3 regions of the Lactococcus protaetiae genome follow, and region 3 is predicted to be linked to each of the others. Evidence: predicted binding sites of a transcription regulator. Region 3 holds the regulator's gene; each other region holds the start of a gene.
What was found. Region 3 encodes Rex, which represses fermentation and respiration genes when NADH is low (regulators of the CRP and FNR family bind a similar motif). Its sites were predicted from a motif close to TTGTGAANTANTTCACAA; they were not measured.
Positions count from the first base shown of each region.

Region 1: adhE (bifunctional acetaldehyde-CoA/alcohol dehydrogenase) is a predicted target of Rex. The motif match lies at 1,940-1,957, and genes of this name have one in related genera.
Region 2: FLP15_RS00095 (class II fructose-bisphosphate aldolase) is a predicted target of Rex. The motif match lies at 2,193-2,210, and genes of this name have one in related genera.

Region 1 is NZ_CP041356.1:298,219-303,230, reverse strand. Features, by position in the region: gene adhE (bifunctional acetaldehyde-CoA/alcohol dehydrogenase) at 1-1,854, opposite strand, end outside; partial or broken gene FLP15_RS01425 (lactonase family protein) at 2,076-3,100, opposite strand; gene rpsB (30S ribosomal protein S2) at 3,405-4,172, shown strand; gene tsf (translation elongation factor Ts) at 4,294-5,012, shown strand, end outside.
Region 2 is NZ_CP041356.1:20,799-25,810, reverse strand. Features, by position in the region: rRNA gene FLP15_RS00140 (23S ribosomal RNA) at 1-1,241, shown strand, start outside; rRNA gene rrf (5S ribosomal RNA) at 1,325-1,439, shown strand; tRNA gene FLP15_RS00130 (tRNA-Val) at 1,443-1,515, shown strand; tRNA gene FLP15_RS00125 (tRNA-Asp) at 1,543-1,615, shown strand; tRNA gene FLP15_RS00120 (tRNA-Lys) at 1,633-1,705, shown strand; tRNA gene FLP15_RS00115 (tRNA-Leu) at 1,715-1,796, shown strand; tRNA gene FLP15_RS00110 (tRNA-Thr) at 1,810-1,882, shown strand; tRNA gene FLP15_RS00105 (tRNA-Gly) at 1,904-1,975, shown strand; tRNA gene FLP15_RS00100 (tRNA-Leu) at 2,010-2,095, shown strand; gene FLP15_RS00095 (class II fructose-bisphosphate aldolase) at 2,255-3,151, shown strand; partial or broken gene FLP15_RS00090 (amidase domain-containing protein) at 3,429-4,962, shown strand.
Region 3 is NZ_CP041356.1:1,737,230-1,742,241, forward strand. Features, by position in the region: gene FLP15_RS08390 (sortase family protein) at 1-1,234, shown strand, start outside; gene FLP15_RS08395 (helix-turn-helix domain-containing protein) at 1,285-1,791, shown strand; gene FLP15_RS08400 (redox-sensing transcriptional repressor Rex) at 1,984-2,631, opposite strand; gene FLP15_RS08405 (DUF4097 family beta strand repeat-containing protein) at 2,870-3,745, opposite strand; gene FLP15_RS08410 (DUF1700 domain-containing protein) at 3,745-4,362, opposite strand; gene FLP15_RS08415 (PadR family transcriptional regulator) at 4,355-4,669, opposite strand; gene FLP15_RS08420 (Spx/MgsR family RNA polymerase-binding regulatory protein) at 4,842-5,012, shown strand, end outside.

The DNA of each region.
Region 1 (5,012 bases), 1.3 Mb from region 3:
CTGAGTTTGACGTTGGTTATAGAATTTTACAACACGTTTACGAATATCCATGAATTTTTGAGCTAATTCTTCAAAGAGATGTTTCAACGCTTTATCATCAGCTAAATCAACTTCTCCACGATGTGAATACTCATAAATCAAACGACCAATTTTTGCAGCATCAAGGGCAGAACCACCACCGATTGCGATGACCGTGTCAGGGTGGAACTCATTCATTTGACGAGCAATCGCGATAGCTTCCGATAGAGTTGGGTCAGGTTGAACAGAACCATAGATACTTGTTTGTACTTGAGTTGTACGAACTGCAAGTTGTTCCAACACCTTATCAACAAAACCAAATTTTACCATACCTGGGTCAGCTACGATAAAGGCTTTATGCACGTGTGGTAAATCTTGCAAGTAAGAAATAGAATTTTTTTCGTAGTAGATTTCTTTTGGCAAACGAACCCATTGTGGGCGATTACGACGTTTTGCCACTGTTTTAATATTCAATAGATCATATGTGCTCAAATTATGTGAGAGCGAATTTTTCCCCCAAGAACCAGTACCAAGTGTCAACGATGGACGCATTGCGTCAGTATAAATATCCCCAACACCGCCGATTGAATCAGGTTGATTGACTAAGATACGAGAAGCTTCGACTTTTTCACCAAATTCTTTAACAAATGGATCATCCATTGCGCCGATTTGGATAGCGGCATTATGCCCAGCACCTTGATAGTGCAGAAGACTACGGACAATTTCGATTCCTTCTTCACGTGAATTTGATTTATAAATAGAAAGCAATGGGCTTAGTTTTTCAGATGAAAGTGCCTCACCAATGTTTTTCTTGTCGAGTTCAAAGAGTAAAACATCTTTATCAGTAGGCACTTTTACACCCGCCTGTTCAGCAATCCATTGACCTGAACGACCGGCAACGGGTCCAGTTACTCCCCAGCCTTCACCACCACGTTGAACAAAAACAAATGATTCAATAGCTTTGTAATCTTTTTTAGGCACCATATAAGCACCCTGAGTTTGCATTTTAGCAACAAATTCATCGTAGATTTCAGCTGCGATAACAGCAGAATTTTCAGTTGCACAAATCATCCCATTATCAAAACGTTTAGACATGAGTAAGTCTTCAACCGCGCGTTCAACATTAGCTGTAGCATCAATATAGACTGCACCATTACCAGCACCAACGCCGAGTGAAGGATTACCAGATTTGAGTGCAGCATTGACCATACCTGGTCCGCCAGTAGCAAGGATAGATGCAATACCATGATTTTGAATCAAGGCAGTTGTATTGTCAAGACTAGGTTTTTCTACCCATTGGATAAAGTTTTCAGGAGCTCCGGCTGCAACAGCAGCATCGTATACAATCTTAGCAGCATGACTTGAACATCCTTGAGCTTGTGGATGGAAAGCAAAAACAATAGCGTTACGTGTTTTCGCTGCCAATAATGATTTAAAGATTGCAGTAGAAGTTGGATTGGTAGTTGGAACAATACCTGCCAAGACTCCAAGAGGACTTGCAATTTCAACACTACCTGCAACCTTGTTTTCACCAATCACACCGACCGTTTTGTCGTTCTTGATAGAGTGATAAACTGATTCAGAAGCAAAACGATTCTTAGTGTCTTTATCCTCAACCACACCGCGTCCTGTTTCGTTTACAGCTTCATGAGCAAGCTCCAATGAGTGTTCGCTTGCAGCTAGTGCCATAGCGGCCACAATTGTGTCAACTTGTTCTTGAGTATAACCTTCAAATTTTAGTACAGCTTCGTGAGCTTTTTTGACAAGACCGTCAGTATATTTTACGGCTTGAGCCATTTTTTCTTCAGCAGTCAGCTCAGTTTTTTCTTTTGGCATAAGTAAATAGATTCTCCTTTGTGATTTTTTTCACTTACCATTACGTGAATATTTTAACAAACATTTATTCCCATGTCAAGTAATATTGTGATGACTTTTACAATTTTTATTAAATTAAAAAATCAGATAAATTAGATAGCGCTTACATTAAGGCGTAAAAATATTGTCAAATCCATGATTTTAAAGATTTGACAATATTTTTTACGTTCAATTATTTTGTTTTATAAGGGAAGGACACAAGTTGCTTCAGGGGCATAAAAATCTTTTTGCTCTAAAGTCAATTTACCAGTTGATTTATCACGAGCAAATAAAGTTAAATTATCTGAATTTTGGTGAGCAACGATAATAAAGTCTTCGGTTTTGTTAAAGTTAAAGTCACGTGGAATATTTCCTTCAGTTGGTACCCATCCTATGATTTCAAGTTTTGTACCAAGAGGGCTAACTTGATAAATTGCTAAGGAATCATTTCCACGATTAGAAACATAGAGGAACTTTCCATCAGAAGAAATGCGAATAGCAGCTACGCCATTGAAGCCTTCATGACTTTCAGGGAGAGTAGTGATTGTTTGGACACGAGCAAATCGTCCTTTTTCTTCATTGTAGCTCAAAACCTCAACTGTTGAGTTTAATTCGCCAGCTAAGTAAGCAATTTTTCCATTTGGGTGGAAAGTTAAATGACGTGCTCCCATTCCTTTTTCAGCACGATAAATCGTTACAATATTCAGTTTTCCTTCGCCGATTACATCGTATACTGTCACCTCATCAGTACCTAAATCACAAGTGACTAATCGACCATCGGGAGTTAAGTCAGCATAATGGACATGGGCAGCATTTTGTTCAGGGCGAGGTCCAGAGCCCTCATGCTTAACAGTATCGGTCAGTTTAAGAGAACCATCGAGTTGAATTTTGTAAACGCGTATTTCACCAAGATGATAATTTGCACCATATACTAATTGTCTTGCTTCATCAACGGCGACGTAGCAAAGTGGAGCGCCTGTACTTGTTACGTTATTGATATGTTTGGCTGTTTTTCCATCAAAATCAAATGCAGCAACTCCTCCACCATTTCCATCTGCAGCACAGGTATAAAGATGATTATGCTCATCAATGGTAATGTAAGTAGGGTTTTGCACAGTAGCCACTTCATTCAAATCTGATAATTGAGCACTTTTAGTATCCAATATCACACTGTAAACCCTTTAGATACACGTTTGGTGTAACCACCTAGAAGAATTTTTTCTTTCATCGTTTCTCCTTATCTCACTTTTAAGTTCATACCATCATTTTATCATAAATAAGCGTTTACAGCGAAATTATTTAATTTTTTTCTTAGAAAAAATTCTAAATATGAATAGAGTCAGGATATAAAAAGTTAGAGAGATAAAACTTATTGAAATTCGACTTGCAAAATATTCTATAAGAGTGTATAATAAGTGAGTTGCAGTGCAACCATTTCGCATTTTGATTGGACATTGTCGTAGTGCGCATAGTGTAGCGGCACTGGTTGACGGTCAAAAGAGGATAAAACTATTTTAAAAGGAGACAGTAAAATGTCAGTTATTTCAATGAAACAACTTCTTGAAGCTGGTGTGCATTTTGGACACCAAACTCGTCGTTGGAACCCTAAAATGAAACCATACATCTTCACAGAACGTAATGGTATTCATGTTATCGACCTTCAAAAAACTGTAAAACTTGTTGACGATGCTTACAATTATGTAAAAAACGCTTCACAAGAAGGTGCAGTAGTTCTTTTTGTTGGTACTAAAAAGCAAGCTGCTGAAGCAGTTAAAGAAGAAGCACTTCGTGCTGGTCAATACTACGTAAACCATCGTTGGTTAGGCGGTATGCTCACTAACTGGAATACTATCCAAACACGTGTGTCACGCCTTAAAGAAATCAACAAAATGGAAGAAGAAGGAACTTTCGAAGTTTTACCCAAGAAAGAAGTAGTTCTTCTTAATAAAGAGCGTGAACGTCTTGAAAAATTCATTGGTGGTATCGCTGATATGCCTCGTATTCCAGATGTACTGTATATTGTTGACCCACATGCTGAACAAATCGCAGTTAAAGAAGCTAAAACTTTGGGGATTCCAGTTGTAGCTATGGTTGATACAAATGCTGATCCAGAACCAATTGATGTAGTTATCCCTGCAAATGATGATGCTATCCGTGCGGTTAAATTGATTACGGCTAAAATGGCAGACGCTATTATTGAAGGTCGTCAAGGTGAAGATGCAGCAGAAGAATTTGTAGCAGATGAAGCAGCTTCAGAAGAATCACTTGAAGAGCTTGCTGAAATTGTTGAAGGCAAATGATTCAAAATTTTAAACTTATAAGTTAAGTAATTAATAACAGGCGAGGCCTTACGCCTCGTCTGTTTTTTAAAATAAACATCCTGTCTATAAGGCAGAAAATAAAATATAGGAGATTTACAAAATGGCAGTAACAGCAGCTCAAGTTAAAGAATTGCGTGAAAAGACTGGTGCAGGAATCATGGATGCTAAACGTGCACTTGTAGAAACTGATGGAAACATGGAAGCGGCAGCAGAACTTCTTCGTGAAAAAGGTATCGCTAAAGCGGCTAAAAAAGCTGATCGTGTAGCAGCAGAAGGACTCACTGGGATTGCCGTAGATGGAAATGTTGCAGCTCTTGTGGAGCTTAACTCAGAAACAGACTTTGTTGCGAAAAACGATCAATTTGTTGCTTTAGTTAAAGAGACTGCAGAGCTTATTGCTGCGAATAAACCAGCAAACAATGAAGAAGCCCTTGCTATTAAAACAGCTTCAGGTGCGACACTTGAAGAATCTCTTGTTCAAGCAACAGCAACAATTGGAGAAAAAATTACTTTCCGTCGTTTTGTGGTTGTTGAAAAAACAGATGCTCAATACTTTGGTGCTTACCAACATAACGGTGGAAAAATTGGAGTTATTACAGTTATTGAAGGTGGAGATGCCGCGCTTGCGAAATCAGTATCAATGCATGTAGCAGCAATGAATCCAACCGTTCTTTCATACGAAGAATTAGATGCTCAATTTATTCATGATGAAACAGCTCAACTTATCCACAAAATTGAACAAGATAATGAGAGTCGCGCATTGGTTAATAAGCCAGCATTGCCATTCCCTAAATTCGGTTCTAAATTACAAATTACTCC
Region 2 (5,012 bases), 980 kb from region 3:
AGGCGAGTAGCCTCAGGTGATCGAGAGAACTCTCGTTAAGGAACTCGGCAAAATAGCCCCGTAACTTCGGGAGAAGGGGTGCTGGTGTAAAAGCCAGCCGCAGTGAATAGGCCCAAGCAACTGTTTATCAAAAACACAGCTCTCTGCTAAACCGCAAGGTGATGTATAGGGGTGACGCCTGCCCGGTGCTGGAAGGTTAAGAGGAGGAGTTAGCGTAAGCGAAGCCCTGAATTGAAGCCCCAGTAAACGGCGGCCGTAACTATAACGGTCCTAAGGTAGCGAAATTCCTTGTCGGGTAAGTTCCGACCCGCACGAAAGGCGTAATGATTTGGGCACTGTCTCAACGAGAGACTCGGTGAAATTTTAGTACCTGTGAAGATGCAGGTTACCCGCGACAGGACGGAAAGACCCCATGGAGCTTTACTGTAGTTTGATATTGAGTACCTGTAAGTCATGTACAGGATAGGTAGGAGCCATTGAGATAGGGACGCTAGTTTCTATTGAGGCGTTGTTGGGATACTACCCTTGACTTATGGTTACTCTAACCCGCTGGCAATATCGGCCAGGGAGACAGTGTCTGACGGACAGTTTGACTGGGGCGGTCGCCTCCTAAAGAGTAACGGAGGCGCCCAAAGGTTCCCTCAGATTGGTTGGAAATCAATCGTAGAGTGTAAAGGTATAAGGGAGCTTGACTGCGAGAGCTACAACTCGAGCAGGTAGGAAACTAGGGCTTAGTGATCCGGTGGTACCGCATGGAAGGGCCATCGCTCAACGGATAAAAGCTACCCTGGGGATAACAGGCTTATCTCCCCCAAGAGTTCACATCGACGGGAGGTTTGGCACCTCGATGTCGGCTCGTCGCATCCTGGGGCTGTAGTCGGTCCCAAGGGTTGGGCTGTTCGCCCATTAAAGCGGCACGCGAGCTGGGTTCAGAACGTCGTGAGACAGTTCGGTCCCTATCCGTCGCGGGCGTAGGAAATTTGAGAGGATCTGTCCTTAGTACGAGAGGACCGGGATGGACCTACCGCTGGTGTACCAGTTGTTCCGCCAGGAGCACGGCTGGATAGCTATGTAGGGAAGGGATAAGCGCTGAAAGCATCTAAGTGCGAAGCCCACCTCAAGATGAGATTTCCCATTCGTAAGAATTAAGAGCCCAGAGAGATGATCTGGTTGATAGGCTGGAAGTGGAAGCCCTGTGAGGGTGGAGCGGACCAGTACTAATCGCTCGAGGACTTTACCAAAAGAGTCAACTATAAAATGCTTAAGGTTTAGAAGTTAGAAGGATTGTTATTTAGTTTTGAATGTTCAAAGGAACATTTAAAGATTTGGTCATCATTGCGATGGAGATACACCTGTTCCCATGTCGAACACAGCAGTTAAGTCCATCTACGGCGGAAGTACTTGGGGGTTGCCCCTGGGAGATAGGCGAGTGGCCAAGTTTGGGGAGTTTAGCTCAGCTGGGAGAGCATCTGCCTTACAAGCAGAGGGTCAGCGGTTCGATCCCGTTAACTCCCATAGGTTGATTCAGCCTTTATTTGAATAGGTTCCGTAGTGTAGCGGTTATCACGTCGCCCTGTCACGGCGAAGATCGCGGGTTCGATTCCCGTCGGAACCGTTAGTCAATAGACTAATGACTCGTTAGCTCAGTTGGTAGAGCATTTGACTTTTAATCAAAGGGTCGCTGGTTCGAGCCCAGCACGGGTCATAATTCCTCGCGGATGTGGCGGAATTGGCAGACGCACTAGATTTAGGATCTAGCGCTTAACAGCGTGGGGGTTCAAGTCCCTTCATCCGCATCTTTAGGTATTAGCCGACTTAGCTCAGTTGGTAGAGCATCTGATTTGTAATCAGAGGGTCGCGTGTTCGAATCATGTAGTCGGCATTGTCGGAAGACACAAGCGTTGCGAACGTAGTTCAGGGGTAGAACACAACCTTGCCATGGTTGGGGTCGCGAGTTCGAATCTCGTCGTTCGCTTAATTTCTCCCCAGTGGGAGTTTTTCTATAATCACCCGGGGTGGCGGAACTGGCAGACGCACAGGACTTAAAATCCTGCGAGGGGTAACCTTCGTACCGGTTCGAAACCGGTCCTCGGGATTATATATAGTTGGTAACTAAGTTACCAACTTTTTTACTACTTTAGTCTCAAACCGCGTAGTTAAGCGATTACTTTTATCTTTTGATGTGCTAACACTAGAAAAATACTTCACAAAATGCTATACTAGGTAAGTAATAAAATATTCGGAGGATTTTGAAATGGCAATCGTTTCAGCAGAAAAATTCGTACAAGCCGCTCGTGATAACGGATACGCTATCGGTGGTTTCAACACAAACAACCTTGAATGGACACAAGCTATCTTGCGTGCAGCAGAAGCTAAAAAGACTCCTGTATTGATCCAAACTTCTATGGGTGCGGCTAAATACATGGGTGGTTACAAAATGTGTAAACTTCTCATTGAAACTCTTGTTGAATCAATGGGTATTACTGTTCCTGTGGCTATTCACCTTGACCATGGTCACTTTGAAGATGCTTTGGAGTGTATTGAAGTTGGTTACTCTTCATTAATGTTTGATGGTTCACATCTTCCAATTGAAGAAAACCTTAAATATGCTGAAGAAGTTATCGCAAAAGCACACGCAAAAGGAATCTCTGTAGAGTGTGAAGTTGGCACTATTGGTGGTGAAGAAGATGGTATCATCGGTGATGGTGAACTTGCTCCTATCGAAGATGCTGTTGCTATGGCTAAACTTGGTGTAGACTTCCTTGCAGCTGGTATTGGTAATATTCACGGACCTTATCCAGAAGGATGGACTGGTCTTCATATTGATCACTTAGAAAAATTGAATGCTGCTTTGGTTGAAGCTATGGGACACAATGTGCCAATCGTACTTCACGGTGGTTCAGGTATCCCTGATGATCAAATTCGTGAAGCTATTGCGAACGGTGTTGCTAAAGTTAATGTTAATACGGAATGTCAACTTGCTTTTGCAGCTGCAACTCGTAAATTCGTTAATGAATTTGATGCTAATGAAGCAGAATACATGAAGAAAAAACTCTTTGACCCACGTAAATTCTTGAAACCTGGTTTTGATGCAATTACTGCGTCTGTTGAAGAACGTATTGATGTGTTTGGTTCAGCAAACAAAGCTTAAGAATTAGTAATAAATCTTAATAAAGAGGAAATCTGCCATTTTGGCAGATTTTTTTGTTTATAGGAGTGATATTTTAGATTAATTTACGTATATATAAGTATGAGAAGTGATTAGCTTGCGTTATAATTTAGAAAGTGTTACAATATTGTAATAAGAGTGTTATCATAAATTTCATTGAGAGCGAGTAGAATAAAAAGAGGTTTTGATTTTGAAGGTTGAAAATAGTAAAAAAAGAACTGGAAAGACCTACAAGCTAGTAGCAGGTACAGCACTAGCCTTGGGGATAAGTACGTTTGGTGCTACGGCTCATGCAGATGAGTTACCAGTTTCGAATGAGGTGACGTGTACGTCACAGGTTGTGAATAATGGTAATGAATTAGTAACGAGTGATGATTCGGGTCAAACGAATACAGGTGATACGGGTCAAGTAACAACAGATAATAATAATGAGACGCCAGACAATACGCCAGATGAGACGGGAAGCAATGGGGAGAGTTCGGAAGGAACGGGAAATTCAGGAGATGATTCGTCAGTCACGCCTCCAGATGAAACTAAACCTACGGAGCCTAGCACGCCGCCTACTCCACCGAGTACGCCGGATAAACCGAAACCGACGCCTCCAAAACCAAGCACACCAGCATCACCAAGTAAGCCGAAGCCAGCATCACCTAAGCCAAGTACTCCGAGTAAAACGATTAGCTCATCTACAAAAACTGTAACAAGTCATGTTTTTTCACATTCTGAAACAGTTGTTTCTAGTTATGCGAATTCTGCTTATTATCAGTCTTCGACAGTGGGAAGCTCAAAGCTGAGTAACGCCACTTCCATTTATACAGGTCCTGTATTGAAGAAAATAGAGGCGGCTCAACCCATTAAGAAAATTGATACGTCTAGCCCAGAAGCTTTCATCAAGAGTATTGCACCTCGAGTACAGGTTTTGGCGGGGAAAAATAATCTTTTTGCTTCGATTATCTTGGCGCAAGCGATTTTAGAGTCGGGTTATGGTCAAAGTAATATGGCTCAGAAGTACTTTAATATTTTCAATATTACAGGGGCTTATTTAGGGAAATCAGTGACATTCCAAACGCAAGAATTTGCTGGAACTAATCCTTATTTTACTCAACAGAGTTTTCGGGTTTATAGTAACTATGATCAATCTTTAGATGATTATATTAACTTAATGTTGAAAGGGACGACTTGGAATCCAGATATTTATGCAGGTTCTTGGAAGTCTCAGTCGAAAACTTATCAAGAAGCAGCGGAATCATTGCAGGGTGTTTTTGCGACAGATCCTGACTATGCTCAAAAACTGATTGATATTATCCAAGAATATAATCTGAATTTCTATGACAATGTAGATAGTAGTACTCAAGTATGGGCGTCAGATACACCAGCAAGTCCTGTGTTAAGTTCAAAATTGGATACATCGAATTTTCCTGCTTATAATGGGGTGGAATATCCAGGTTCAGAGAGTTATGCGTTTGGAAATTGTACGCAGTATGTGTATAACCGAATCATTCAACTTGGGGTCAGATTGGAACTCATATGGGTAATGGTGGTGAGTGGGGATTAATGCTCAGGCACAAGGTTATTATACGACGACTGTTCCAACAGAGGGTTATGCGGTAAGTTTCCCTCCAGGAGTTGCGGGTTCGAGTTCTGTTTATGGTCATGTGGCTTTTGTAGAGAAGGTGTATCCAGATAATTCAATATTAGTTTCTGAGATGAATGTTAAGGGGAATAATATTGTGAGTGAGCGTCATATTTCTGCTGGAGTGGCGGCATTGGCAACTTATATTCAACCTAAATGAGAATGGGTTCTGTCAGTACTGATAAATATTGATGTAAGTCAGTTTAAAAG
Region 3 (5,012 bases):
GATTCAATCTATGGACGAAGTTCTACCTTCTCAGGTAGATAAAGTTAAGATTATTCCTGGTAAAGATATGGTTACTTTGGTTACTTGCACTCCGCCAGGAATCAATACTTATCGTCTTTTGGTAAATGGGGTTCGTATCCCGTATAGTAAAGCTCAAAAAGAAAAAGTAACTCATCGAGATATGTTCAGCTATACTAAGGTGGTTATTGCTTCATTGAGTCTTTGTATTCTTTTATTTATTATTATCTTGATTTTATACCGTATATTAAAAGGTCAATATAATCAAGCGGTTAAAATGATGAATGAAGGGAATCGAGAAACTTCAGAAAAAAGGCTGCGCAGGTTATTTAAAGCAGTCAAAATCCTTTTTATCACGCTAATTATCGTGATGGTTGCAGTTTTAGGATTTACTATTTATGGCTACACACAGATTCAACATCAGAGGCAGATGAATAGTATTGAGGTAGGGAAGACAGAACAGCTCTCAAATTATAATTTAGATAAGATTAATCGTGCTAATTATACAGAGTCAGATGTCACATCTGTTGGGATTGGAAATTATGCTGAGGCTAAGATAAATTTTAATCAAACAGTCAATGATTGGGGTGTTGGGAAAATAGTAATCCCTAGTCAACAAATTAATCTTCCAATATTGGCTGGGATGAATAATGATAATTTATTGAATGGTGCAGCTACGTATAGTGTTCAGCAGCAGTTGGGAAAGGGAAATTATGTTTTGCTTGCACACAATATTCCTAATAACAAAGGAGAGTCAAGTCCAGTTCTTTTGGGAAAAATCAATAAGTTAAAAAAGGGAGATGTGATTTATGCCTCAGATTTCAAAAATGTTTATGTTTATAAAGTTACGACAAATCAGGTCGTTAAGGAAACTGAGACACAATATATTGAACAGCCACAAGATAGGAGAAGTGGGGCAATGATTACTCTTATTCGTTGTGAAGGTGGAATGGGAACTCAATTTCGTCGTGTTGTACAGGGAGATTTGGTGAAAAAAGAGTCATTAAATCAACTAGATAACGAACGTTTAAAGGATTTGGGGATGAGCAGAACGGCATCTAAGTTATCTAGCGAAATATATACTGGCTCTAGTTATTCGTCAATTACTGTTTTAGGGATGAGGATTGCAGCGGCTATTATTAATAATCCGATGCAAACTCTTATTCCTATTGTGTTACTTTTGATGGTTCCTATTCTTTTTTTAAATTTACTTTGAGTTTTGCGCTAGAGAAGAAGTGATAGGAGTGATAAAGGAGTCAGAGATTTATGGGCAATCTTGAAAAACAAAAAGAAATCAATGAACGAATAAAAGCGATTAAGAAAGTCATTCAGCGTTATAGAATCCCAATTTTAAGGCTTTCAGAAAAAATAGATTATCCGGGAACGATAGTGGCTGATGTTTTGTTTTTTAGAAAAAAAGCTGGGGATGATTTTTTGGAAAAGGTTGAAAAAGGATTGGAGGGGATTATTAGAGAAAACAGAAACTTGAATGTGATGACGAAGCAACATGATAGAGAAGAAAAAACTAAGGATTCATTTGAAAATTTAGGTTTTTTAGATTCAAAAGTTCCAGTAAAGTTTGGTGTAAAAATAAGGCGTATTCGCTATACGTTGAAATATTCAAAGGAGGAATTTGGTGAAAAACTTTCTCCAAGTTTATCAGTTCGTATTATCGATGAAATGGAAAATAACCAATTTGTTCCATCGCTAAGTTACCTTATCCAAATTGCAGATATGGGAAATGTGACATTAGACTGGCTTTTAAGAGATTAATGGCTTAAAGGAAGTATTTTAGGAGAGAGTGTGTGAATTCTGTCAGCACTTTTAAGTTAAAAAATAGTTCAATTATGAAAATTATGGAATTTAGACATCTCTGTAATTAGATTTATGTCTATGTTTTTTAATTGGTTTAACAAAAAAAGAATCACTTTATTGGCGATTCTTTTTATTACGGCTTGTCTATTTTTATTTATTGTCATTCATGAAGAAAAGCAATGTTTGAAGCTCTTTAGTGAGATCAATAGATTGAACAACAACATCTGATGGGACACGAAGGCGAATAGGCGCGAAATTTAGAATTCCTTTGATACCAGCTTTAATCAAAATATCAACGACTTCCTGAGCGTCTTCTTTTCTAACAGAAAGAATAGCAGTTTTAATATCTGATTTTTTTACATTTTTCTCTAAATCAGAAATATTAAAGATTGGGATACCATCGTCTGTCTGTGTACCCACTAATGGATTTCCAGAAATGTCATAGGCTTGAGTAATTCTCATTTTATTGCGTTCTTGGAAGTGGTAGTGAAGCAATGCTCGCCCGAGATTTCCCACCCCAATCAGTGCCAAATGTGTTTCTTGGTCTTGACCAAGTAATTCGCCGAAAAAGTCGCGTAATGCTTGTGTTTCATAACCATAACCACGGCGCCCAAGTTCACCGAAAAGAGAGAAGTCTCGACGGATTGTTGCAGCATCTACACCAATTTTTTCAGAAATCAATTGCGAATTGGTCCGTGTGATATTTTCCTCAACCAGATTTTTAAATAAACGATAATACTGAGGAAGACGTTTTGCGGTTGCTTTTGGTAAAGTTTTATTTAATTTAGTGTCAGTCATTTTTTTCTCCGTATAAAATGTGTATTTTAGCACATTTCATCTTAAATTTTTATTTCAAGAGTTAAATCTGTTTCTTTTGTGATAATTTTACCAAAAGTTTGTGAAATTATCAACCAAAAATAACGGAAGTGAATTATGACCGTTATTGTCAGCGCTGACAATGTGTTGTCAGACGAATAAATAATATAAATGAAGCATAAAAAAACTGTCAGCATACTGACAGTTTTTCTGTAATTAATTAGTGATTCAAATTAACCTGACTATCACTGACAGAAATTTTAAGGGCTTGATTCAAATTACCATCAGTAAAGGGAAAGCTTTGGCGCTGATGACTCACATGGAGTGCGCTATCTTGTCCATCAATCATCAGACCAGCTACCTTAGGATAATTTAATGTGAGTCGGCTATCATTAAGTGTCCACGTGCCAGATTTTTTGACAGTAAGTGCGCTTGTATCAAAAGCAGAATCATTGGCACTGACATTAAAGAGATTGGTCTGTAAGTTGGTCAGCATGAGGTGCGAGTCTGTCCCTTTAGAAATAAGGGTTGAAAATTGACTGTCTGAAATCTCAAGATGACTATCTGAGAAGTTAAGTACTGCCGGAGAAGCTACGGATAAATGACGAGCAGTCAACCTGGTATCACGAAACTGACCTGAAAAATTTTTCAAAGAAAAATGTTCTAGTGTTATTGTTGTATCAGAAAGTTGTAATTGTAAAGATTTAATCTGATTTTTGTCAGGAAGTGTGATGATTAACGACTCTTTTTGAGCAGAAGCAAAAGATAAAGTTGGACCTTTAAAACCAGTTGATTTTGTCTGAATGATTGCATTTTTTCCTTGAGAAGTAATCATTGTATTACGGTCAAGTAGGCGTGACTCAACTTTAAACTCAGAACCTTCTTTAAACGATACATTGACATCTGACGCATTAATTTTAAGATTTTCTACAGAGGAATTGAGAGTTTGATGAGCGACAATCATCTTGCTAAGTTGTGGATGACCATTTTTCCAGATGATACTTCTATGCGCTCCCATCCCGAATCCGATGAGTCCGAGTGCGCAACCTAAAACCAAAAGCACAGCACCAGCTATCATAAGATTTTTAAATTTCATCAAATTGCTCCCCTCACCTTAATATTCGATTTTTTTGTTAATTTGTAACCGATCCATTTGATAAATTTCATAAATAAATTAAACAAAATATGGGTAAATTCGAGTGTTAACGGAGTAAAAATAAATCCAAGACCGATAGCAACAAAAGCAATCCCTGTGAAGAAGATGAAAGTTATCAAACTCTGTGCGAGAATTCCAAAAGCAGAAATCAGAGTAAAAAATCCACTAAAAATCAGAGCAATTACTGTAATATAGCAAGAGAATAATAAGGCGAAAAGCACAATGCAGCAAGCAAATAAAACAAGAAAAAGACTTAAAGCGACAGGAAGCAACAAGGGAGAGGCAAAGAGTCCGAGAACAATCAACCAAACCAATTGCAATCTGTGTTTGGGGTTTTGAGGCTGAACAGCTGTACTATTTTCATCATCATGTTCTAAGAAATAGGTCATTTTGAGTGCTTGAGCAAATTTTTTTGGTGTTCCATATTTTTCTATAATTTGTTCTAAAGTGAGGTTTGCATCAAGAAAATATTCTTCATAGTATTCCAAAAGTTCAATGGTTTCTTTTTGAGGAATACCCGACAGGTGTTTTTGAACCTCATTAAGATAGTTATTCATCTGTTTCTCCTAACATTTCATCAATAATTTGTCGAAAGTTCTTCCAATCTTCTGTAATTTTTTTGAGTTCATCTTTTCCATCGGAAGTGATTCTGTAATAACGTCTCATTCTTCCTTCAAAAGGAACATCATAGGTTTCAAGTAATTCATTTTTTTTGAGACGACGGAGTACAGGATACATTGTTGATTCGCTTATAGGAAGCCGTTCTTGGACATTTTTTGTGATAATGTACCCATAAAGGTCTTCTTGATTAAGTAAGGCTAAAACGGTGCCGTCAAGTAAAAGACTTGGGATTTGAATTTCCATAGATTTCCTTTCTATATCGTTTATAATACTATATTATATGAAATATAGTATAAAGTCAAATTATTATGTGATACTTAAAACGTTTTCAAATGTATTCTTTTAATGATAAAATAGAATTACGATAGAAACAAAGATTTTCAGGAATCAGTGATCATTTAGTTAAGGAGAAAATATGATTAAACTTTATCTTAGTAGTTCTTGCACATCGTGTAGAAAAGCGAGAAAATGGTTACAAACTCATGGTATCGCGTTTAGAGAAATTAAATTATCACCAAATTTGCTGAGTAAGGAGGATTTAATCGGGATGTTATCCTTATCAGAAAATGGTTTTGAAGATATTATT